3 regions of the Micromonospora sp. NPDC047793 genome follow, and region 1 is predicted to be linked to each of the others. Evidence: riboswitches for the same ligand, from Rfam matches in the RefSeq annotation. Region 1 holds a riboswitch; each other region holds the start of a gene.
What was found. A riboswitch is a leader RNA that binds a small molecule or an ion and turns the genes downstream of it on or off. The one in region 1 is predicted to bind cyclic di-AMP.

Region 1 (7,701 bases):
ACTCGGCGTCCCAGGCGGTGCCGAGCGCCTTGTCCAGCGCGTGCGCGAGCGCCTCCGGTCCCCGGGCGGCGGCCATCAGGCTGCGCAGCCGGTCCTCGCCGAGCTGGATGTCACCGGCGGCACCGACCGTGGCCCGGAACAGGCCGCGCCCCGGCACGTACATGAAACGTTCGCCGTCGGCGCCCGGACTGGGTTCTTCGGTCACCTCGAAACGGATCATGGGCCACTGCCGGAGGGCAGCAGCCAGCTCGGCGCCCGTTCCCGGGCGACCGGACCACCCGCACTCGGCCCGGCGGACGCCGGGATCGACGGGTTGAGCCGTCCATTGCAGATTGACCGGCGCGGCAAGGACGCGCGCGATCGCCCACTCGACGTGTGAACACACGGCGAGCGGGGTCGAATGGACGTATACGACGCCACGCGTTGGCACGGTGACCTCCCGGAGAGCGAGGTGCGTCTTCCCCTACGACCTCGACCCGGACCGGGTGCGTTGCTGGAACACATGATGACTCCTGTGACGGATGGTGCGCCAGCGAATCGGGAAATCCGCCGGTCGGAATACCCGGACAGGTGACTGTGGTTCCACCTCGTGACGCCGCGACGACCAGCCGGAATCGTGGCTCGTGTACAGTTCCATCGGCGGCCTGTGCCGCGTACAGCCTCTGCGGGTCACCCGTTCGGTGCTCCCGCACCAGCCCCCGGACGTTTCCCGTCCTCCGTACGTCTTGCAAGGAGTACCTCCGTGGCGAGCAACACCTCTAAGACCGCGCGCGCGTCAGTCCGGGCCGGCCAGGCTGGCCAGGGTGGCGCACTCAGCGTGCTGGGCGAGTTCAAGTACCTCATCCCGCTCAACGGCGGCAAGCACGCCTACGTGCGGAACCTGACCAACGGCAAGACCGCGCACCTGCGCACCGACTCCGAGGCCTTCGTCGAGGAGATCCGGGTGCTGGCCGCCGCCGGGCACGCCACCAAGATCCGGGCGGAGATCAACGGCCTCAACGCCGCCCACCCGGGCGACGGCTGGGACGCCACCGAGAAGCGCCTGGTCGAGGCCGGCGTCTTCGAGGGCTGAGCCCCGCACCACACCTCGCACCACCACGAACGCCCGCCGGGTCCACCCGGCGGGCGTTCGCGCGTCTCCACCCCACCGCGCCCCCCGCCCCGCGCGGAACAGGGACCGGCAGTGGAACCACAGGGCACGGGACGGGGCCGCAGGCGGGGCGGGGCAGGGGGCAGACGGGGCGGCAGCGGGTGAGACGGGGCGGTCCAGGAGTGTGGGCAGTCAAGGAGTGGCGGGCAGGAGGGAGACCTCGCCGGTGGTGAGGGTGTAGAGCGCCCCGGTCACCGCGATCCGGCCGGAGGCCACGGCCGGGGCCAGGAGCGGGTCGGCGCGCAGGGTCGTCACGGTGCGCCGGACGTGGCGGCGTACGGCCAGGGGCTGCACCTGCGGATCGTCCAGCCCCACCTCGGTCACGGCGGGCGCGATCCGGTCGATCAGGTGGGCCAGCGCCCCGGGCGGGCGGCGGCCGGTCCGCAGCGTGTCGACCGTCGCGGCCACCGCGCCGCAGCGTTCGTGGCCGAGCACCATCACCAGGGGTACGCCCAGCACGTCCACGACGTATTCGATCGAGCCGAGGACCGCGCGGTCGAGTACGTGGCCGCCGGTGCGGATGACGCAGATCGAGCCGAAGGTCTGGTCGAAGATCGCCTCCAGTGGTACCCGTGAGTCGATGCATCCGAGCAGGACGGCGTACGGCTGCTGGTCCCCGGAGGCGCTCGCGGCGGCGGCGGTGACGTCGTGTCCGTGCACCGGCTGGCCGCTGACGAAGCGCCGGTTGCCGGCGAGCAGGTCGGCCAGGGCGGCCCGGGGGGTCCCTCCGGCCGCCCGGTCGTCCGGTCGGGGGTCGGCCGTCCGTGGCATCGCCATGATCTCAGGGTGACCGCATCGTCCCGTCGACGTACCCGGTTCCGGGATCTTCTCAGCACCCCGATTCGCGTGGTCTCATGACGGGTAGCCGGTGTTACCACCGGGTATTCCCGGTGTTACGCATCCGCGTGTGCCTGGGGAGGTGGCGATGCCAGATCCGGTCGAGGTACGACTGGGCGACGACGTACGCCTGCACGTGGACATCGACGGACCGGCGGATGCCGAGGTCACGGCGGTGTTGCTGCACGGCTGGACGCTGGACGGGCGTAGCTGGCACCGGCAGGTGGCGGCGCTGCGCTCGGCGCACCGGTCGGTGCGGGTGGTCAGCTACGACGCGCGCGGCCACGGTCGGTCGAGTTGCATGACGCTGCCCACGGCGACGCTGGCGCAGCTCGGCGACGACCTCGCCGCCGTGCTGGACACGGTGGCGCCGACCGGGCGGGTGGTGCTGGCGGGGCACTCCATGGGCGGCATGACGATCATGGAGTACGCGCACCGGCACCCGGGGCACTTCGCCCGCCGGGTGGCCGGCCTGGTCTTCGTCTCGACCACCGCCGAGGGGCATACGCACACCGTCTACGGGTTGTCGCCCCGGATCGCCCGGATCATCCGGCTGGCCGAGACCACCGGCGCCGGGGTGCTCGCCCGCTGCGGGGCCTGGCGTCCGCCCCGGGCCCTGCTGCGCGCGCTGCAGCCCAGCATCCGCTGGATGCTCTTCGGGGACCGCTGCGACCCGACTGACATCCGCCTGGTCACCTCGGCGGTGGCGCGCGCCTCGCTGCGCTCGATCGGCGGCTTCCGGGCCTCCTTCGGCGCCCAGCACCGGCTGGAGACGCTGGCCGCGCTGGCGGACCTGCCGGCAGCAGCGCTGGTCGGCGACCGGGACCGGCTCACCCCGCCGCCGTGCGCGGAGTCGATCGCCGCCGCGCTGCCGGCCACCGAGCTGACCGTCTGCCCCGGCGCCGGGCACATGTTGATGATGGAGCGTCCCGAGGAGGTGACCGGCGCCCTCTCCGGCGTCCTGGGTCAGGTGCTCGCCGACGCCGGACGCACCGGTGGCCGCTCCGCCGCCGGCCGTACCCGCCGCCGCTAGTGCGGTGTCCAGGAACGTTGGCGGTGTCGCGGCGAGGTCCAGGCGGCGGTCCGGCAAGGCGGAGTCGGGCCTGGATACCGGTGTTGTATCCAGGCCCGACTCCAACGCCGCCGGTCGTCGTCTGGACCCGGCGCGGCCCGGTGAACGTTTCTGGACACCGCACTGGAGATCGCACCCGGACACGGTGCCTCCGCGCCCCCGCGAGGTGGGGCGTAATCTCGTGCGGTTGGCCGGGCCGGCGTGACGAGGAGAACGAAGCGGTGGACCAGAGCACCCTGGACCGGGAGATCGCCGTCGAGCAGCGGCATCTCGACCGGGTGTACGCACGACTGGCCGAGCTGCGACGCGCGGCGGTCCGCGCCGAGCGGGACGGTTACCGGCTGGCCCGGGTCGGCAACTTCGGCGCGCTGGTCGAGCGGGACGCGATGGTGTTCCACGCCGCGCAGCGCCGCCACGTGCTCGACGCCGAGTACGAGGGGCTCGTCTTCGGCCGTCTCGACCTGCGCGACGGGCAGGTGTTCCACGTCGGGCGGCTCGGTATCCGCGACGAGGACGCCGCCACGCTGGTGGTCGACTGGCGTGCCCCGGCCGCCGCCCCCTTCTACCAGGCCACCCCGGCCGAGCCGCTCGGCGTGGTACGCCGCCGGACGATCCAGTCCAGCCGGGAGCGGGTCACCCGGATCGAGGACGACCTGCTCGACCCGGACGCCGCACCGGCGGAGATGGCGGTGGTGGGCGACGGCGCGCTGCTGGCCAACCTGTCCCGGGCCACCGGCCGGGGGATGCGCGACATCGTGGCGACCATCCAGCGCGAGCAGGACGAGGCGATCCGCTCCCCCGGTTCCGGGGTCACGCTGGTCTCCGGCGGGCCGGGCACCGGCAAGACGGCGGTGGCGCTGCACCGTGCCGCGTACCTGCTCTACTCCGACCGCAGCCGGTATGCCGGCGGCGGCATCCTGGTGGTCGGCCCCTCCTCGGTCTTCGTCGAGTACATCGCCTCGGTCCTGCCGTCCCTCGGCGAGGAGACCGCCACGCTGCACTCGCTGGGCACGCTCTTTCCCGGGCTGGTCGCCACCCGCACCGACCCGGTCGACGTGGCGGCGGTCAAGGGGTCGCTGCGGATGCGCCGGTTGCTGGAACGGGCGGCCCGGGACGGCGTACCCGACTCCCCGCCCGAGCTGCGGCTGCTCTACCGGGGGCAGTTGCTGCGGCTGGAGCGGCCCGAGCTGGACGCCATCCGGGAACGGGCGTTGGCCCGGGGCGCGCGGCGCAACGAGGTACGCCGGGCCGGCTTCGACGGCGTCCTGGCGGCGCTCTGGGCACAGGCCCGCCGGTTGGGTGTCGCCCGGTTGCCCGAGCAGCGGGCCTTCGAGGACGAGTTGATCGACCGGACGGACTTCCGGGACTTCCTCAAGGCGTGGTGGCCCCGGCTGCATCCCCGGCACGTGCTCGGCTGGCTGGCCGATCCGGAACGGCTGCGCCGGTACGCCGCCGGGCTGCTGTCCCGCGCCGAGATCCGGCTGCTGGAGCAGGCGTACCGGAAGCTGGCAGCCGAGGGTCCGACGGTGGCCGACGCGGCGCTGCTCGACGAGCTGGACGCGTTGCTCGGCAAGCCGGTGCGTCCGGCCCGCCAGAAGCGCGACCCGTTCCAGCTCGCCGGTGGGGTTCGCGAGCTGAGCACGTACGCCGACCGGCAGCGGGCTGCCCGCCAGGCGGCGCGGGAGCGGCCGGAGGACTACCGCGACTACGCGCACGTGGTGGTGGACGAGTCGCAGGACGTGTCACCGATGCAGTGGCGCATGATCGGCCGGCGCGGTCGGCTGGCCTCGTGGACGGTGGTGGGCGACCCGGCGCAGACCGCGTGGACGGGTGATCCGCAGGAGCTGTCCCGGGCCCGGGACCAGGCGTTGGGTCGTCGTCGGCGGCACCGGTTCACGCTCACCACGAACTACCGCAACTCGGCGGAGATCTTCGCGGTGGCAGCGGCCGAGATCCGCCGGGCGTACCCGGACCTGTCCCTGCCCACCGCCGTGCGGACCACCGGGGTCGACCCGGTGGATCTGGTGGTGCCGGCGGCCGAGTTGGCGGCCGGCGTGACGTCCGCCGCGAGCGCGCTGCTCGGCGAGGTCGAGGGCACCGTCGGGGTGATCACGCCGGTGCCGCGTCGGGACGAGGTCGCGGCCTGGCTGGGTGGGCTCGGCGGCGAGCGTCTCCAGGTGGTGACCAGCCTGGAGGCCAAGGGCATGGAGTACGACGGCGTGGTGCTGGTCGCCCCCGGCGAGATCCGTGCCGATCCCGGCTCCGGTGTCCGTACGCTCTACGTCGCCCTGTCCCGGGCCACCCAGCGGCTGACCACGATCGAACCGACAGGCTGAGCCGGAGGCCACCGACCTCGCTTGGCGAAAAAGCAACAAACATACCTTATGTCTGGTTTACTCGTGACCAGGGGAACACCAGGAGTCACACCGGCTGCACGGGTCCCACCAGCACCGGTAGGCTCGGACCCGGCCTCCGCCAGGCGGCACTCGACGGTGCCGGCGGTGACCGCCGCCTAATCGCCCGCCAGGGCGAACCGGGGAACCATGTTCCAGGGGTGCATCCGCGTCCAGCGGTAGGGATCTTCCGTCCCGAACCCGTCAGCTAACCCGGTCGGCGGCTGACGGAAGGACATGTGCATGCCAGCAGTGGCAACCGTGAGACCGGCCGCCCGTATGGCGGCCCTGATAGCCGCGGGGCTCGCCCTTGCCCTGGGCGCCGCGCTGGCGCCGTTCAGCGCCGCCTCCGCGGCTCCCGGTGACGTCGGCGACGAGGGCGGCACCCCGGCTCTGCGCGCCCAGTTGGAGGCGGCCAGCAAGGGTTACCTCGACGCCAAGACCGCCCTCGACCGCTCGGTCGACCGGCAGAAGAAGCTGGCCGAGCAGCTCACCACGACCGAGGGCCAGCTCACCGAACGCAGCACCAAGGTCGCCGAGATCGCCGCGCAGGCGTACCGCAGCGGCCGACTCGGTGCCGCGTCGGCGCTGCTCAACAGCGGATCCCCGGCCGGCTTCATGGACCGCGCGGCGGCACTGGACGCGGTGGCGGCCAACGAGGAGCGCGCCCTGCGCGACCTGCGGGCCAGCCGGGACGAGGTCGGCAAGACCAAGCAGGCCCTCGACGTCGAGGTGCAGGAGCAGCGCAAGCAGGTGGCCGTGATGGCCAAGCGCAAGGAGCAGGCCGAGCGTTCGCTGACGGTGGCCGAGGAACGGGAGGAGCGGGCAGCCGAGCGGGCCGCGGCGGAGGAGCGGGCCAGTCGGGCCCCGGCACGCAGCGGCGGTTCCAGCAGCCCCACGGCCAAGCCGGCGCCCCGCAACTCCAACGGCTCCTGGCCGGCCGAGTCGTGCAGCGTCAACGACCCCACGCCGGCCAACGGCTGCATCACCCCGCGCACCCTGCACGCGCTCAACCAGGCCAAGGCGGCCGGCTTCACCCGGTACGTCTCCTGCTACCGCGCTGGCGGCTCGGGTGAGCACCCGAAGGGGCGGGCCTGCGACTTCGCGGCGCAGAAGAACGGCTTCGGCGGGGCCGCCACCGGCGGCGACCGGACGTACGGCAACAACCTGGCGGCGTTCTACGTCAACAACGCCGACCGTCTCGCCGTGCTCTACGTGATCTGGTACAAGCAGATCTGGCTGCCCAGCAGCGGCTGGCGGACGTACAGCGGCGCGCGTGGTGACCCCTCCAGCGACCACACCAACCACGTGCACCTCTCGGTGTACTGACCCGCACGACACGCCGGGTGGCCGCCCTCACGGGTGGGTCCACCCGGCGTCGTCGTTCCCGCACCCCGACGCGCCCGCCTCGAATCCACCCGCCCGTCGCCGCGCGCTCTCGCGCCACCTTGGTTACCGTCGACATCGAAGCGGACATTTCGTGGCGACCGGGAGGAACGGTTATGAGCGGACCGCAGCGGACCCAGTGCGACGGTGTGTCGTGAGCGCGGCGACCGGCCATGTGATGGTCTTCGCGCCGACCCCCCTGCTCACGGTCACCATCGACCAGCCCAACGAGACGCCGGAACTGCACCTGCACCCCGGCGGTCAGGGCGTCTGGCAGGCCCGGATGGTGCTGTCCCACGGTGTCGACGTGGTGCTCTGCACCGCGCTCGGCGGCGAGATCGGGCAGGTGCTGGAGCCGTTGCTCGTCAGCGAGGGCGTCGACCTCAAGGTGGTGGCGCGGGACTCCGGCGGCAGCGGCGGGTACGTGCACGACCGCCGGGACGGCACCCGGCAGGAACTCGTCGACGTGACCGGGCAGCCGCTGAGCCGGCACGAGCTGGACGAGCTCTACAACCTGGCGCTCGGCGAGGGACTGCGCGCGGCGGTGAGCATCCTGAGCGGCCCGAACGACCCGTCGCTGGTCCCCGCCGACCTGTACCGCCGCTTCGCCGCCGACCTCGGCGCCAACGGCAGCCGGGTCGTGGTGGACCTCTGCGGTGACCACCTCACGGCGGTGCTGGAGAGCGGGGTCTTCTTCGTCAAGGTCAGCCACGAGGAACTGATCGCCGACGGCCTCGCGACCGACGACGACGAGGAGCAGCTCACCCGGGCGATGCACGACCTGCACGCCAACGGTGCCGAGAACGTGGTGGTCAGCCGCGCCGACAAGCCCGCGCTGGCCCTCGTCGACGGCGAGGTCTTCG
Region 2 (7,701 bases), on a different contig from region 1:
TTGTTCCAGGCGGTGTGCTGCACCCGCAGCAGCCGGGGCCGGTCGGCGAGCCGGAACACGCCGGGTGCGTCCCGCAGCAACCGGCTGCTGGGGTCCACCTCCCGGCGGCCACAGTCGTGCACCCGCAGGTGGTCGACCATCATCACGTCGGGGCGGTCCGCCCGCAGCCGGTCCAGCACCACCGGGATCGTGCCCGGCGGCAGCCAGTCGTCGCTGTCGACGAACCAGACGTACCGGCCGGTCGCCACGTCCAGCCCGGCGTTGCGGGCCGGGCCGAGGCCGACGTTGGTCGCCAGGTGCCGCACGCGTACGCCCGGATGCTCGGCCGCGTACGCGCGCAGCAGATCGCCGCACCCGTCCGGCGACGCGTCGTCCACCGCGACCAGTTCCACCTCGGCGGCCCGGTCGGCGGGCACGTCACCACGGATCGAGTCGAGGCACTGCCGCAGGTACGCCTCGACGCGGTAGACGGGTACCACGATGCTCAACAGCGGCGCGTGCGTCGGCTGAATGACCACGCCGCAACCATCGACCGCCCGGATGGACGGCCCTGGAACCCGACGTGGCCGGCGGTGGTGGAGTTTTTGAACAGCCGGGCAGCGCCGGGTTAACGGTTGAGCATGCGGCGCACCGAGCCGGGGACGGCCTTCTTGATCCGGGTCCGGATCCGCTCCGGCCGAGGCATCGCCTGTGACGCCTGCTCGCGGAGTACAGCCTCCTGGTCACGCAGCCACTCGATGCGCTTGACCAGCACCTCGGGCGAGGTGGCCAGTGCCGGGCGGACGGCCGGCGGGAAGGCGGTCGCCTGCCGGGTGGCGTCGAACACCGCCGCGCTGTCGGCGTCGTTGAAGGAGTTGCCCAGGTTGTGCTTGGTCAGGAACTGGAGCATCGTGTCGTACCGCTGCTTGTGGCCGTTGACCATGCCCGAGTAGTCGGCCTCGTCGTAGAGCTGGGCGGCGTCCACATCGGCCGGCACGTCGCGCATCACCCGGTGCGGGATCTCGAAGTAGCGGGCAAGCTCCAGGGTGCGCGAGTCGTGCGCGAAGAGGAAGCCCGGCGTGCCGGCGAGCAGCGAGACGATGGTGCCGTGGATGCGGGTGCCGAAGTTGAAGTCGAACCCGGAGAGGTAGTCGATCCACGTCCACGGGTCGACGAACATCCGCACCTTGTCCTCGGTGAACAGCGGGTGCGTGGTGTGGATCGGGATCTCGCTGGTCTTGCCACGGTCCTCGGGGGCGTCACCGAAGAGCAGGGTGCCCAGCGTCTTGAGGTCCTGCGGGATGTAGCGCAGGTTCTCGTAGCGCTGGTGGTGCGTCTTGATGATCTTCGCCATCGACTTGACGTACGGCGAGACGGTCAACGCGATCTTGTCGTACGGGCCGATGAACGTCTTGCGCTTCTCCACCGGCAGGGTGTCGCCGTGCAGGAACATCGACGGGCAGCCGATCACGTCGACGTTGGAGAAGCCGATCGTCCGCAGGTAGTCGGCGGTGATCTCGCCCCGGACGCCGATGCTGGGCGAGCGGTCGAGGACGGCCCGGCAGAAGCGACTGACCTGGTCGTCGATGGGACGGAGGTATTCCCGGTCACCGTCGACGTTCGTCTGCACACCCACCCCGAGCACCACGACCGGGATCTTGAGTCGCTCGATCAGCCGGCTCATCGCGTCGAGCCGGTGGGCGTAGCTGCGCCGGAACGCGTTCGCCAGCGGGACCACGAAGACGTCGTACTCCTCGTTGATCCGGTCGCTGTCGCGCATGTTCACCGTGAAGCCGTTGGGCGTGATGGTGGCGGCGCGGGTGGCCAGCAGCTTGTTCGCGGCGTGACTGAAGACCAGGTTGCCCGCGTTCTCACCGATCAGGTTCCGCTCGAACGTCTCCTCGGGCGAGTTGACGTCGAAGGGACCCTTTCGGGCCCGCATCAGGATCCGCTGGTGCATCGCTGACTCTGCCTCTCGTCGGTGCCGGCCCCGCCTCGGCATGCCCGGCGCACCACCGAGCCGGATGGCGGGGTGGGTGCTCATCCAAGTCCCGGGAATACTAGGCCACCGGAGGACCGGTTGACACCTGCGCCGCATCCGCCCCTCCTGCCTCGCGTCGAGTGGGTGTGCCCGCACCGGTATGGTGCCCGGAATGACCAGCGCCACCGTCGTCGATAGGCAGCCCTCCACCACCCGACGCGGTGACGCCAGCCGATTGCCCTCGTTGACCGGACTGCGCTGGATCGCCGCGCTGCTGGTCTTCGGTTTCCACGCCGGCACCATGCGCATCATCGCCGAGCCCGGTCACCAGGCGGTGGTCAGCGAGATCTTCACCCTGGGCCTGTCCGGGGTGCAGTTCTTCTTCATCCTCAGCGGCTTCGTGCTGGTGTGGTCGGCCCGGGTCGGTGACTCCCGCCGCCGGTTCTGGCGTCGTCGGCTCGCCAAGATCTATCCGAACCACCTGGTGATGTGGGCGCTGGCCATGCTCGCGGCGCTCTGGTTCGCCGACCCGATCAACCCGGTGGCCGCGCTGGAGAACCTCTTCCTGCTCCAGGCATGGGACCCGCGACCGGGCTACTTCTACAGCGTCAACAACGTGAGCTGGTCGCTCTCCTGCGAACTGTTCTTCTATCTGTGCCTGCCGTTGGCGTTGCCGCTGATCCGCCGGGCCAGGCCGTGGATGCTGTGGGCCGTCGTGATCGCCATGCCGTTGCTGATCCTGGCGCTCTGGCCCGGACAGCAGTTGGTGCCGGAGCAGAGCCGGTGGTGGTTCGCCCAGATCTTCCCGCTGGTGCGGTCGCTGGAGTTCTGGATGGGTGTGGCCGCCGCCGAGCTGATGCTGCGCGGTCGCTGGCGCGGGCCCCGGCTGCCGCTGGCCACCGTGATCTTCGTCGCGACCTGGGTGGCGGCCTCGCAGTGGATCCGGGCCGAACTCTGGGCGGCACTGCTGTCGGTGGCGTACGTCCTGGTGATCGCGGCGGCGGCCGACGCGGACGTGCACGGTCGCCGCTCGCCGCTGCGTTCCCGGCTGATGGTCTGGCTGGGCGAGGTCTCGTTCGCCTTCTACCTGGTGCACGTCTTCGCGATCATGACGATCCTGCGGCTCACCGGCGACTGGGGCACCGGCCTGCCCGGCTGGTGGGGAGTGCCGGCGGTGATCGGGTTCCTGCTGCTCACCCTGGCGCTGGCCGCGTTGCTGCACCGCTACGTGGAGCAACCGATGATGCGCCGACTCGCCCCGAGCCGCGCCCCCGCCGCCCCGCCGCCTGCCGCCGGACCCGCCGCCCCGCCTGGTGGCGGGTCCGCCGAGCCTGCGGGACCGTCCGCAAATCCGCCCGCCGGATCGCCCGCTGGCCCGCCCGTCGGGCCGCCGAGGCAGCGGGTGCCGGGTGACGAGCCGAGTACGGCAGGTCACCGCGACCGGGACCGCTGAGTCCACCGTGGACCGTTGTCGTCGACGCTCCGACCTGCTGTTTCGTGTGCCGATTACGGCGCGTCGTCTACCCGACACGCCCGCCGCCGATGCGGTGCGACATCGGTGGCGGTAGCGTGACCGGGTGCTTCCCGTCGCGCCCGCCCGTCCCCTGTGGTGGCTGGCGCGCTGGGCGACGCGACTGCTGACCGGGTTCGCGGTCGCCGCCGCGTTCACCCTCGGCGCCTGGGCGATGCCCGCACTGGCCGCGCCCGCACTGGCCGCGCCCGCACTGGCCGCGCCCGCACTGGCCGCGCCCGCACTGGCCGCGCCCGCACTGGCCACGCCCGCACTGGCCACGCCCGCACAGGCCGCGCTCGTCGGGCACCCCGCCGCCGGCCGGTTCGCGGCGGCTCCTCTCCTCATGCCCTCGCCCCGTGCCGACTGGCACCCCTCGTCGACGGGTGCGCTGGTCACGGTGTCCGCCACGGGGGCCGTCGACCGCGCCGACGCGCTCGGCGTACCCGGGCTGTCGCCCGAGACGGGCCTGGCGCAGCGGCCCGCCGTGACGGCGGTGGTGGGCGGCCCGGCGGCGTCCCTTCCGACGGCGGTCCCGCCGGGTGCCCACGGTGCCCGCGCCCCACCCGGCGACTGACCTCACGCCCCGCTGCGGCACACCGACCGGACTCCGCCGCAGCCCGTCCCGCAACGCCCGGGACCTCTGCCCCGCGAAACATCCCGTCACCGCCCCGCCCGGTTCCGACGCGCCGCCGTCGGGGGACCGGGTGCCGGCGGCCCGCTGTCAGCGCACCACGGCCCACGAGGTACCGCCATGGAGAAGACCGTCCTCTACCAGTTCCTGATCGAGGTGCCCCGGGCCGCCGCCATCTGGTCGGTGCTGCTCGTGCTCGCACTGGGTGTGCTCACCGTCCTGGTCGCCCGGCCCGAACCCTCCTCGTCCGGCACCGACGAGACCAGCGGCCCGGCCGACGACCCCGCCGAGGCCGAGACGGCCGACCTGCGCCGCTACGCCGGTGAGGTGGCGGTGGCCGCCGCCGGGGCCGCACAGAACGCCGCCCGGCGGCGGGACGCGTGGCGTACCACCCAGACCGCCCTCGACCGTGCCTGGGCCCGCTTCGACGAGGCGGAGAGCCGGGCCCGACGGCTCGCCGGGACCACCGCGCTGCCCGCCCCCCGCACCCCCCGCACCGCCAGCGAGTACGCCGCCCGGGAACGCTGGCTGCACCACGCCGCGATGGTGGCGCACTGGCGCGGTGACCTGTCGGCGCGGCAGCTCACCGACGTGCTGGCCCGGCGGGCCGGCTGGGACCCCCGCCTGCACCCGGCCGCACAGGAGGTCGTGCTGGCCCGGGTCGTCCGGGACAACCACCGGGCCACCTACCGGGCCGCCGCCGAGCGGGAACGGGCCGCCTGGCGGGAGACGGAACGGGCCACCGAAGCGGCCCGGGTGCTCTCCGCCGAGGCGTACGCCGCCGCGCAGCGCCTGCGACCGAATTCGGTGCCGGCACCCGCCGTGACCACCGCCGCACGTCCGGCCGCTGCGGCCCTGCGCTGGCGTCCGGCGCGCGTGGGGTGACCCGGGCGAGACGCGCGGAGCCCCGGTAATCCGGCCTGATCGGGTGAGCCCGGTCACACCGATCGCCGGAACGGACGGTGGTGCCGCAACCGCCCGAGACGTGACGTGATGTCCGGAGGCATTGTCCGGGGGTGGTCCGGTTGTCACCGCCCGTTACGTCGATCGCCGTCGGTCCTGTTGCGGGACATCGATGACCGAACGCCCGAAAATCACTGAGCTGGATCATGTTTGCGCAGGTCAGAGCGGGTTGGCAGGGCAATGGCCGACCAGTAATGTCGGCCCGTCCGATGCGGTAACCGATCGCAGGAGGCGACGCCGCATCGACCCGCCTAATCGTGGTCTCACGAACCGGGGACCCACCGCACCTCTGGGGTGAATCCGCGAGCTTCGGCTCACGGTAGGGCCAACTTCCCGCCCGAACCCGTCAGCTAACCCGGTCGGCGGTGTCGGAAGGAGCTTTCCTCTCGTGCATCCCCTTGTGATACCCCTCTTGTTCCTCCACGGCACTGCGGTGCCCGCGCTCACCGGGCCGTCGGCCGCGAGCTGACTGCGGCCCCCGCCCGGCCCCGACCGGGCGAAGCCCCTCGCACGGCCCGTCCGCCCACTCGGGCGGTCCTCGGCATGTCCTGTCGAGCTGACCGCCGGAGCGGATCGCCGTGCCTCCCTGAGCCCCGTGGAGGACTCCGTGAAGCAGACCCTGACGCGCCAGCTACGCCGGCTGGCCACCGAACGCCCCTACCAGGTCGTCGCCGCCTCGGCCGCCGCGCTGGCGCTGGCCACCGGCACCGGTGCCGTACTCGTCGGCACCGAGGACGCCCCGGCGACCGCGCACACCACGACCGCCGTCGCCGAGACGCGGGGCGACACCGCCGCCTCCCGCGCCGACACCCGCGTGGAGCCGACCCCGTCGACCCCGCCCGGCAGCGCGGCCCCGAGCAGCGCCGCACCGTCACCGTCGCCCTCGCCCACGCCGAAGGCCACCTCGGCGGCCCCCTCGCCGGTGGCCGTCAGCGAGAAGACCGCACCGAAGCCACCGACGCGCAAGGTCCTGGACTACGACTTCCAGGCCCAGACCACCGGCTACTACTGCGGCCCGGCCGCGGTACGCAACGCGCTCAGCGCCGCCGGGGTCGACCGTGACCAGGACACCCTGGCCGCCCAGCTCGGCACCACGTACGCCGGCACCAACTCGGCTCTGGACACCACCCGGGTGCTCAACGCCACGCTCAAGGGCGAGCCGTACTCGACCACGATGCTGCGGGGCGGCTCGGCCACCCCGACGCAGATGGACCAGCTCCAGGCCGACGTGGTGGAGGCGATCACCGACGGGCGCGGTGTGGTGGTGAACGTGGCCGGCAGTGCCACCGACACCGACGGTGGCTGGCACTCCTTCCCCGGCGGCCACTACGTCGCCGTGGTCGGCTACGCGGACGACGGTCGACTGGTCAAGATCGCGGACTCGGCCGACGCCTCGTACTACTCGTACTGGATGAGCACCACCGACCTCGCCCACTGGGCCGCCACCCGCGGCTACTCCTCCTGAGATGTAAGGACGAGATGTAAGGAAGGGTCCCCTGCTATACACCAGGCGATAGCAGGGGGCCCTTCCTTACATCCGGGCCTGAGGTGCTGTTCAGCGGATCGCTATCTGACCGGGGTCGTCGTGGCGGCGATCCCGGTGCTTCTCGGTCTACAGGTCTGACCGAGTACGCCCACCGCTCACCACGGCCGCTGCTGCGCGCTCAGGGGGCGGTCGGCAGCGCCGCGTCGTCGGTCGTGGTCCGTGGCGCCGGGGCGGTCCAGGCCGGGTCCAGTTCCCGCCGGGCGGCGGAGAGGAACGCCTCGGCGTACGAGTCGGCGGGGAAGTCGCCCAGGTAGCGCCGCCGGGTCGCCCAGCGTGCCTCGGCGAGCGGATCGGTGTCGAGCAGCCGCGTCAGCACGTCGTCCAGGTCGGCCATGTCCCGCCGCAGCACGTAGCCGGTGGCGGCGAGGGGGAACCGTTCGACGAACCGGTCACCGTCGACGCCGGTGTCGGTGACCGCGTAGGGCTTGCCCGAGTACAGCCAGTCGGAGACCACCCCGGAGACGTCGGAGACCAGCGCGTCCGCCCGGTTCACCGACTCGGCCAGGGTGAGCCGGCTGGCGGCGGCGCCGAAGACGTGCTGGCGGCCGGTGCGGGAGCGGTCGGCGGCGAGCAGTTCGTGCAGCCGGGCCAGGCGACGGGCCGAGCCCGGGTGCTGGTTGGTGTAGGGGTGGGCGCGCAGGATCACCGTGGCGCCCCGGTCGAGCAGCCGCCGCAGCAGCGTCTCGGCCATCGGCAGGGAGCAGTAGTCGGCGTCGGCGTGGTGGCCGGTCCAGGTGGGGGTGTAGAGGACCGTGGGGTTCGTCAGCCCCCGGGTCGGCTGGTGGCGTACCTCGATCGCCTCGACCTGCGGGCGGCCCACCACCACGAACTTCTCGGGCGGGATCTCCACCCCGGCGCGGGCGTACCGGTCGACGGCGGCCTCGCCGGCCACGAAGATCCGGTCGAAGATCGCCGACACCGGGTTGGCGCTGGGCGCCTTGTCGCTGTCGCCGTGGTGCAGTTGAACGTGGGTGAGCTGGGTGAATCGGATGCAGTGGCTGTTCTTCGCGCCGTGGTTGACGTAGAACGCCACCCGCAGGCTCGGCACCAGCACCTCGTCCATGGTGCGCAGGGTGGGGCAGTAGACC
Region 3 (7,701 bases), on a different contig from region 1:
GCACACCGAGCAGCACCAGCGCCAGACCGATGCCGATGGCGTCGATCGCCGCGATCAGCATGGTGCCCCGGCTGTACGAGCCGAGCGTGCGCCAGCCGACCCGACCCGCCCTGGCGGCGATCTCCCGGTTCGGCCCGCCCGCCCGGCGCAACGTCCAGTGCCACATCGACCGGCCGTCCTTCAGCAGGAAGAAGAGCAGCACCAGGGCGAGCAGGACGGAGCCGAACACCTCGGCCACCGTCTGCGCGCTGGCGACCGGGTCGACCTCCTGCTGGCTGACTGCCTGGCGGAGCTGGTCGACGAGGCCGTCGAGCTGCGCGTCGGTGACCGGCAGCGTGGAGGTGACGAAGTCGCGGCTGCGTTCCAGGCCCTGCCGCAACTCGTCGCCCAACTCGCTGAACTGGCCCGCGGTCATGTTCCAGACCAGCACGCCCACGCCGGACAGGACGCCGAGCAGGAGCAGGACGGTGAGCAGCGCGGCCAGTGCGGCGGGCAGGCGAAGCCGGCGCAACGCGAGCTGGACCGGGTCGAGCAGTGCGGCCAGAAAGAAGGTGACGGCCAGCGCGATGGCCAGCGGCGTGACCAGCATCGTGATCCGGGCCAGCAGGTAGAGACCGGCGGCGATCACCACCAGGCAGGCGCTCCAGACCACCGCCGTGCGCACCAGCCAGGGCAGAGCCGCCCAGGTCTGTCTCGGCCCGGCACTCCGCCGCGTCGACTCCTCGGGCTTACGCCCGTCACCCCGTGCGACCACGTCGGCCTCCTCTTCCCGGCGAGGTCGTACCCGGCCGGTGTCCGTCCGACACCGGTCCCACGCTAGGTTCCCGCCCGACGGGCCGGAGGAGGTTCGCGCTATCTGCCTGTCGCGGCAGACCCGGTCAGTACGCGGCAGCCGCCCGGCCGCGCACCACGGTCGGCATCTCGCGGGTCTGCTCGACCCCACCCAGCGCGGTCAACGGCAGCACCGACTCGCGTTCCTCGAACTTTGGCAGCAGTGCCGAGAGCGCCTCGTCGCGCAGGCTGCGGGCTGCGGCGACGGCCAGCTCGGCGGCCCGCCAGCGCTCCTGCTCCTGGGCGTGGGCCGTCTGCTGGCGTGCGAACAGGTGGTCGCGTACCGCCCGACGGAGCGCCAGCTCCTGCTCGACCGGGTGCCGCCGCGGGTCCCAGCCCCGGTGGGCGAAGACGTCGCTGAGCTGTTCCACCGACAGCTCCCGCCGCCAGTACGCCTCCATCGCCGCCCGGTGCAGCCAGCGCTCCCGGTCGGCGTACTCGGCGGGGGTGCGCGGGGTCTGCGGCAGCGGCATGCCGGTGGCAGCGGTGAGTCGGCGGACGTCCGCCTCCGCCGTCTCGTACGCCTGCCACGCCTGTTCGGCCTCGTCCTGCGCGGCGAGCCACTCCTCGCGGCGGCGGCGGGCCGTGGCGTCGGCGCGGTCGGCGGCGACGGCGACCTCCTCCGCCCAGCGGTCCTGGTCGCGCTGTTCCTCGGTGTGCTCGGTGCGACTCGGCAGTGCCGCCTCGCGGATCCGGGCGCCCGCGTCGAAGCGCAGGAGTCGTCGGGGGCGCAGCAGCAGGGCGGCGATGGCCAGGATCACCACGCCCAGCAGGGTCAGCCAGATCACGGCGGCCCGGGGGACGTCGGGCAGGACGTAGGAGAGAGCGGTTCGCATCATCAACACCTCTCGCGGTCGGATGAGGGTCGTCGACTGGGCAAGGTCTGTGGTCGCCGAGGGCGGCGACAGGACGGCGGCGGGGCCGGACGGGTCCGCGACGGCGGTGTGCCCGGGACGCTCGGCGACGGTCGGTCGGGATCGAGGTCGGGGCCGGGTCGGCGGACGGGCGCGGGCCGGAGGGCGTCCTGGGGGCGGGCCGTCGGTCAGGCCGTCGGTGGACCGCGACGGGGCGGCTCGCCGTGGCCGACGGCGAGCCGCAGCGCGGCGGGCCGGTGGACCGTGGTGGTGCCGGCCGAGCCGGACTCGGCGGCGGGCTCGCGGTGGGCCGGCGGCGCGGTCGGCGCCGTGGGCTGCGTCGGCGACGTCGACAGCGCGGCGGACGCCCGCACGTGCTCGGTGACCGGTGCGACCGTGCCCGGCCAGGTCGGCACGTCGGCGGTGACGGACCAGGCGCGATGGTCGGCGACGGCATGGGTCGGCTGGTCGTCGGTCGGGCGCAGTGGCAGGTCGGCGACGGCCGTGCCGAGGCCGACCGCCACCACGAGGGCGGCCAGTGCCAGCCGGGTCAGCTCCCGCAGCGTACGCAGCGTCGCCGGCCACAGGGGACGGGCGAGCACGGCGGACGACACGTGTCCAACCTATCGTTTCGGTGCGGAGAACGCATTGGCGCAGCCCCCGTCGGGTCGGTGAACCACGCCACGTCGTCGACTGTGGACGGTCAGCGATCGCCGCTCGCGGTCGAGGGCGCGTCGGTGAAGAGGGCGAGCAGGTCGCCGATGTGGCGGTCGGCCTCCGCCGGGTGACGGAACCGCCCGGCCGGGTTGAGGGTGTACTCGTTGCGGCGGCCGACCCGGGTGCGGTGCAGATAGCCGCCCGCCTCCAGGTCGGCGACGATCGCCTGGGCGGCGCGTTCGGTGACCCCGACCTCACCGGCGACGTCGCGCAGCCGGGCGGTGGGGTTGCGGGCGATGGCGAGCAGCACGTGCGCGTGGTTTGTCAAGAAAGTCCAGTTCCGGGTGCTTTCTCGCTCGTCTGAGGTCGCCATGCCCGCCATCGTATGGCCTGCCCCTGACGTACTCGGGCTGCGCCCGCACCCGCCCGCGCCGGTTGGCAAGCGTTCTGGAATACATGAAATGCAGATCACGCATAGCTTGACGCGCCTTGCGCTGCGTGTGACGGTTGGTGGCAGCCCGTGGCCAGCGCCGGCCGGGATGACCAGGCATTCCACCGAGAGGCGAGGTGACGCCGGATGAGTCGACCCGGAACGATCGGAGCGCAGCCCGGTCCCGAACGCGAGTACCTGACCGCTGACCTTCCCGGCTCGCGGGAGCGCGCCCTCGCCGAACTGGTCGCCGGAAACCGCCGCTTCGTCAGCGACACGCTCCGGCACCCCAACCAGAACGCCAGCCACCGGGCCGCCGTCGCCGCCGAGCAGCACCCCTTCGCGGTGATCGTGGGCTGCTCCGACTCACGGTTGGCTGCGGAGATCATCTTCGACCGTGGGTTGGGTGATCTCTTCGTGGTCCGCACCGCCGGCCACACCATCGGCCCCGAGGTGCTGGGCAGCGTCGAGTACGCGGTGAGCGTGCTGCGTACCCCGCTGGTGGTGGTGCTCGGGCACGACTCGTGCGGTGCCGTCCAGGCGGCCCGTGCCGCGGCGGCCACCGGGACCGCGCCGACGGGCCACCTGCGTGCCGTGGTGGACGCGGTGGTGCCCAGCCTGCGCCGGGCCGAGCGGGCGGGGATCGACGACCTGGACGCGATCGTCGACATCCACATCGCGCAGACCGTCGAGGCGATGCTGGAGTCCTCCGAGGCGTTGGCCGCCGAGGTGGCCGCCGGCGGGTGCGCGGTGGTGGGCATGTCCTACCGACTGGCCGCCGGTGAGGTGCGGACCGTCGCGGCGGAACCCGCCGAGATGGCGGGCGTGGTCACTCCGGTGGGCTGACCCTCGGGCCGCCCACGGACACGGACGACGAGGGCCGCTCCGCCAGACGGCGGAGCGGCCCTCTCAGGTCGCCGGGACGCTGCTCAGAGCAGCGACACGTGTACGTGGTCCGTGTGGTTGGACGGGCCGCTGTAGGACCGCCACCGGTTCTCGGTCGGGAACCAGATCTGCCGGTTCCAGATCACGTAGTAGATGCCGAGCCGGTCGGCGTTGCGGACCAGGAAGGCCGCCAGGTTGTTGCCGTAGATCCGGGTGTCGTCGTTGTGCCAGGGGCTGAACCCGCTGTTCTGCAACGACCAGTCACAGGCCCGGCCCTTCGGGTGCTCGAACTTGTCACCGGGCCGCCAGCAGCCGACGAAGCGGTTGAAGCCGGCCCGCTTGACCTCCTTGTACATGTGCAGCGTGCGCGGCGTGATGCAGCCCGACGTGGTCGGGTCGTTCTGGTTGCACGACTCCGCCTTCCAACTCCCGTCGGACGCGCGGTTCGGTGCCACCCGGGCGACCGGTGAGGTGGCGGCCACCAGGCCACCGGTCAGGCTCTCGCCACCGACCAGGCGGAGCGACTTCTCCGCCTCGGTCTTCTTACGCGCCATGTCGTTGGTCAGCTTCTGCTGCTCGCGGACCTCGGCGTCGGACGCGAGCTTGGCCCGGTCCGCGCGCTCCCGGATCGCGTTGACCTCGCCCAACTTCTTGTCGTTGAACAGGTTCAACTCGTCGAGGGCGGAGGCGCGGTCCATGAACGAGTCCGGGGCGTTGCTCTGCAACAACATCGCTATCGCACCGACCCGGCCGGTCCGGTACGACTGCGTCGCGATCTCGGCGACCTGCGGCCTGAGCGCTTCGAGGTCGGCCTGTGCGCGACGCAACTCGACGTCGAGCTTGAGCTGCCGCTTCTTGGACTTCTCCAGCTGGTTCTTGGCCTTGGAGAAGTCGCGGTTGGCCGACTCGATCAGGTCGTTGAGCATCGGCGGGTCGTCGTCGTGCTCGGCGGGGCTGGGTGGGTTCGGCGCGGCCATGGCCGGCAGAGGTCCGGCGAACACGGCGAACGCGGCGAACACGGCCACCACGGGGGTCATCCAGCGGCGTAGGGGTGCCGTCACTTCTTTCCCTTCCATCGACCGCCGACCGAGTTAGCTGACGGGTTCGGAACGGAAGTGGCCCCTACCGCTGACGCGGATTCACCCCACCTACCTGGGTCCCCGGCTCGCCTCGCGGCGATTGGGCGGTGGCACCGCAGGCGCCGCTGCGCGCCTTCGGCGGTGACCGGCAGTGAGGTTACCCGAGAGTCCATGTCGGTCTCTACGCCCCGAACCTGACTAGATGCGTCATTTCGTAATCGCGATGGGTGACCAACGACACGGGCACGAACCGTGTCGGCAGGGGCGGTCACGCTGCGGGGTGTCACCATGTGGTGTCCGTGCTCCTGTCCGGATCGGGCCACCGCGAACCGGTGGCGGGGGATGTGTCACGCGCACGCGCGGTGCTGAGTGCGTGCAGTGCCTCGGACCGGTCCGAGCCGGGCCGGGGAGTCGGTGGGGTGGGGCCGTCGCCGTCCGGCCCGTCGTCGTGGCCGCCGGGTCCGCCGGGCTCCGGCGTGTCCCGCCGCCCGGCGGTGACCACCAGCGCGGCCAGGGCGGTCGTCAGCGGTACGGCGGCGACCAGCCCGAGCGTGGCCACCACGCTGCGGACGATCTCCTGGGTGAGGAACTCGCTGGTCACGATCTGGCCGAGCGCGCGGGTGTCGGCGGTGAGCAGGAGCAGCAGCGGCAGCGACGCGCCCGCGTACGCCAGCACGATGGTGTTCACCACCGAGGCGATGTGGGCCCGGCCGACCCGGGTCGCCGAGCGGTACAGCTCCCGGCGGGTGAAGCTCGGGTTGGCGTGCCGCAGTTCGGTCACCGCGGCGGCCTGGGTCACCGTGACGTCGTCGAGCACGCCGAGCGAGCCGATGATGATGCCGGCGAGCAGCAGGCCGTGCAGGTCGACGTCGCCCCGGAACATGGAGAGCGTGGTGGCGTCCTCGCTGCCGAAACCGGTCAGGTGGGTGGCCCGGGTGGCGGCCAGCCCGAGCAGGCCGGTGAGCACCAGGCTGCCGAGCGTGCCGAGGACGGCCACGGAGGTCTGTGCCGAGATGCCGTGCGTCAGGTACAGCACCACGAACATGATCAGTGCCGCGCCGACGATGGCCACCACCAGCGGCGGCTGGCCTGCGCTGATGCCGGGCAGCACGAAGGTGAGCAGGATGGCGAAACTGGCCGCCAGGCCGCCCAGCGCGGCCAGGCCGCGCAGCCGTCCGAAGGCCACGATGGCGGCGGCGAACAGCACCGCGAGCCAGATCAGCGGCTTGCCCCGCTGGTGCTCGGCGATGTTGTAGGTGCTGATCGAGGGATCCTCGGGATCGATCAGGGAGACCAGGATGATCGCGTCGCCGACGCTGACCCGGGGTGCCCCCGGCCCGTCCGGCAACGGCGCCTGCACGTCCTGACCTTCGTCCGGGCCGCTGTCGACCCGCACGGTGACCGTGCCGCACTGCTGCCCGGCCGTGGTCGGGGTGCCCTCGGGCACGACCGGGTTCGGTGGACAGGGCTCGTTCACCACCCGCGTGACCGTGCCGTGGTATCGGGGCAGGTCGTCGGCGGCCTCGGGCCGGGGCGGGTCCGAGGGCCAGAGCACGAGCGCGGCGACCAGGGTGGCGAGGAAGAGGGGGACCACCGTCACGATGAGGATCCGCCGCACCCGGGGTGGGGTGGGCGGAGCGGAACGGGTGTGGTCGGCGCCCATTCATTGTCTCCCAACGATTCCAAGGCGAACTACGTACCGGCGGGCGAGATGGTTCAGCGCCGCCGGTCGGCCACGGCGGCGGGCATCCGGAATGGCCCGAGCGTGGCAGGATGGCTGCGTACCGTGAGGGTGGGGCCGGCTCTCGGCAGCCGCAGCAGGGCTGCGGCGGGGCGGTCGGGCCGCAGCAGGGCTGCGGCTGGACTGCCGGCACCCCGTGGGGGTATGGCGGCGGGCCGCCGGAGGGCTGCTGCGGCGGTGGTGCGTGCCCGACGGCGGGCGGGGGCCGGGAGGTCTCCGGATCGGCTGGCCATCGTGGCGAATGGTAGCCAGGTCGGCATCGGAACGCAGGTCGCGAGCGTGTGTCGGATGCCGGGCGTCGGAGCCGACACCCGAGGCGGGCGTGCTGGTGGGGCGGGTCAGCCGCGCTTCATCAGACGGCCGACGGCGGCCATCATCTCGGAGGCCATCTCGTCGGCGCGGCCCTCGGCGGCGCCCTCGTGCATGCAGTGCCGGGCATGCCCGTCGAGCAGGCCGAGGGCGACCTTGTCCAGGGCGGCCTGGATCGCGGAGATCTGGGTGAGCACGTCGATGCAGTAGCGATCCTCGTCGACCATCTTCTCGACGCCGCGTACCTGCCCCTCGACCCGGCGTAGTCGGGCGAGCAGTTGGTCCTTGCTGGCGGTGTAGCCGCGGATCGGCGCGGGTGTGCTCATGAACACGAGGATAACGTACCCCTGGGGGGTATGGTACGGTCACGGTTGTAGATACCCCCCGAGGGTATTCGACGGGGTGCCCGGCCCGGGTTGACGGGCCTGGAGAGGAGAGTTGCCATGGTCACCACCACGTACCAGGTGCAGGGCATGACCTGCGGCCACTGCGTCAACGCGGTCAGCACCGAGGTCGGCGCGCTCCCCGGCGTCGACGACGTCCGGGTCGACCTGGCCAGCGGCGAGGTCACCGTCACCAGCGAGCAGCCACTGGACCCGGCCGCCGTCCGGGCCGCAGTCGACGAGGCCGGCTTCGAGTTGGTCGCCGCCTGAGGCGACCGGAGACCGAGGTGTCCCGATGAACACGGCGACGAAGGTGAGTGGCTTCGCGCTCGGCCTCGCGGCGGTGTTCGCCGCCGCGTACGGGGTCGGCCAGGTGACCGGGCCGCCGGCCCCGGTCACCGCGACCAGCCACGACGGCACGGCGGACCACGGCGACGACCCGGCCCGGAACGGCCACGACGGTGACGCCGGACACGACGCGGGCGCCGCCGGGCACCTGCCCGGCGGGCTGCTCGTCTCCGAACGCGGCTAC

Region 2: another riboswitch for cyclic di-AMP. It lies ahead of ABZ738_RS11615 (C39 family peptidase); the one in region 1 lies ahead of ABZ738_RS23270 (hypothetical protein).
Region 3: another riboswitch for cyclic di-AMP. It lies ahead of ABZ738_RS06145 (hypothetical protein); the one in region 1 lies ahead of ABZ738_RS23270 (hypothetical protein).

What each region holds. Positions count from the first base shown of each region.
Region 1 is NZ_JBEYSG010000013.1:81,315-89,015, reverse strand. Features, by position in the region: gene ABZ738_RS23295 (DUF3145 domain-containing protein) at 1-430, opposite strand, end outside; gene ABZ738_RS23290 (hypothetical protein) at 743-1,072, shown strand; gene ABZ738_RS23285 (carbonic anhydrase) at 1,283-1,921, opposite strand; gene ABZ738_RS23280 (alpha/beta hydrolase) at 2,076-3,020, shown strand; gene ABZ738_RS23275 (AAA family ATPase) at 3,281-5,395, shown strand; cyclic di-AMP (ydaO/yuaA leader) riboswitch at 5,559-5,691, shown strand; gene ABZ738_RS23270 (hypothetical protein) at 5,696-6,781, shown strand; gene ABZ738_RS23265 (PfkB family carbohydrate kinase) at 7,017-7,701, shown strand, end outside.
Region 2 is NZ_JBEYSG010000004.1:325,799-333,499, forward strand. Features, by position in the region: gene ABZ738_RS11590 (glycosyltransferase) at 1-518, opposite strand, end outside; gene ABZ738_RS11595 (polysaccharide pyruvyl transferase family protein) at 608-1,939, opposite strand; gene ABZ738_RS11600 (acyltransferase) at 2,133-3,413, shown strand; gene ABZ738_RS11605 (hypothetical protein) at 3,538-4,047, shown strand; gene ABZ738_RS11610 (hypothetical protein) at 4,225-4,989, shown strand; cyclic di-AMP (ydaO/yuaA leader) riboswitch at 5,306-5,447, shown strand; gene ABZ738_RS11615 (C39 family peptidase) at 5,663-6,532, shown strand; gene ABZ738_RS11620 (CDP-glycerol glycerophosphotransferase family protein) at 6,732-7,701, opposite strand, start outside.
Region 3 is NZ_JBEYSG010000002.1:295,862-303,562, forward strand. Features, by position in the region: gene ABZ738_RS06120 (AI-2E family transporter) at 1-754, opposite strand, end outside; gene ABZ738_RS06125 (hypothetical protein) at 879-1,670, opposite strand; gene ABZ738_RS06130 (hypothetical protein) at 1,874-2,299, opposite strand; gene ABZ738_RS06135 (MarR family winged helix-turn-helix transcriptional regulator) at 2,389-2,724, opposite strand; gene ABZ738_RS06140 (carbonic anhydrase) at 2,920-3,618, shown strand; gene ABZ738_RS06145 (hypothetical protein) at 3,702-4,718, opposite strand; cyclic di-AMP (ydaO/yuaA leader) riboswitch at 4,722-4,853, opposite strand; gene ABZ738_RS06150 (YibE/F family protein) at 5,020-6,399, opposite strand; gene ABZ738_RS06155 (metal-sensitive transcriptional regulator) at 6,816-7,112, opposite strand; gene ABZ738_RS06160 (cation transporter) at 7,230-7,439, shown strand; gene ABZ738_RS06165 (hypothetical protein) at 7,465-7,701, shown strand, end outside.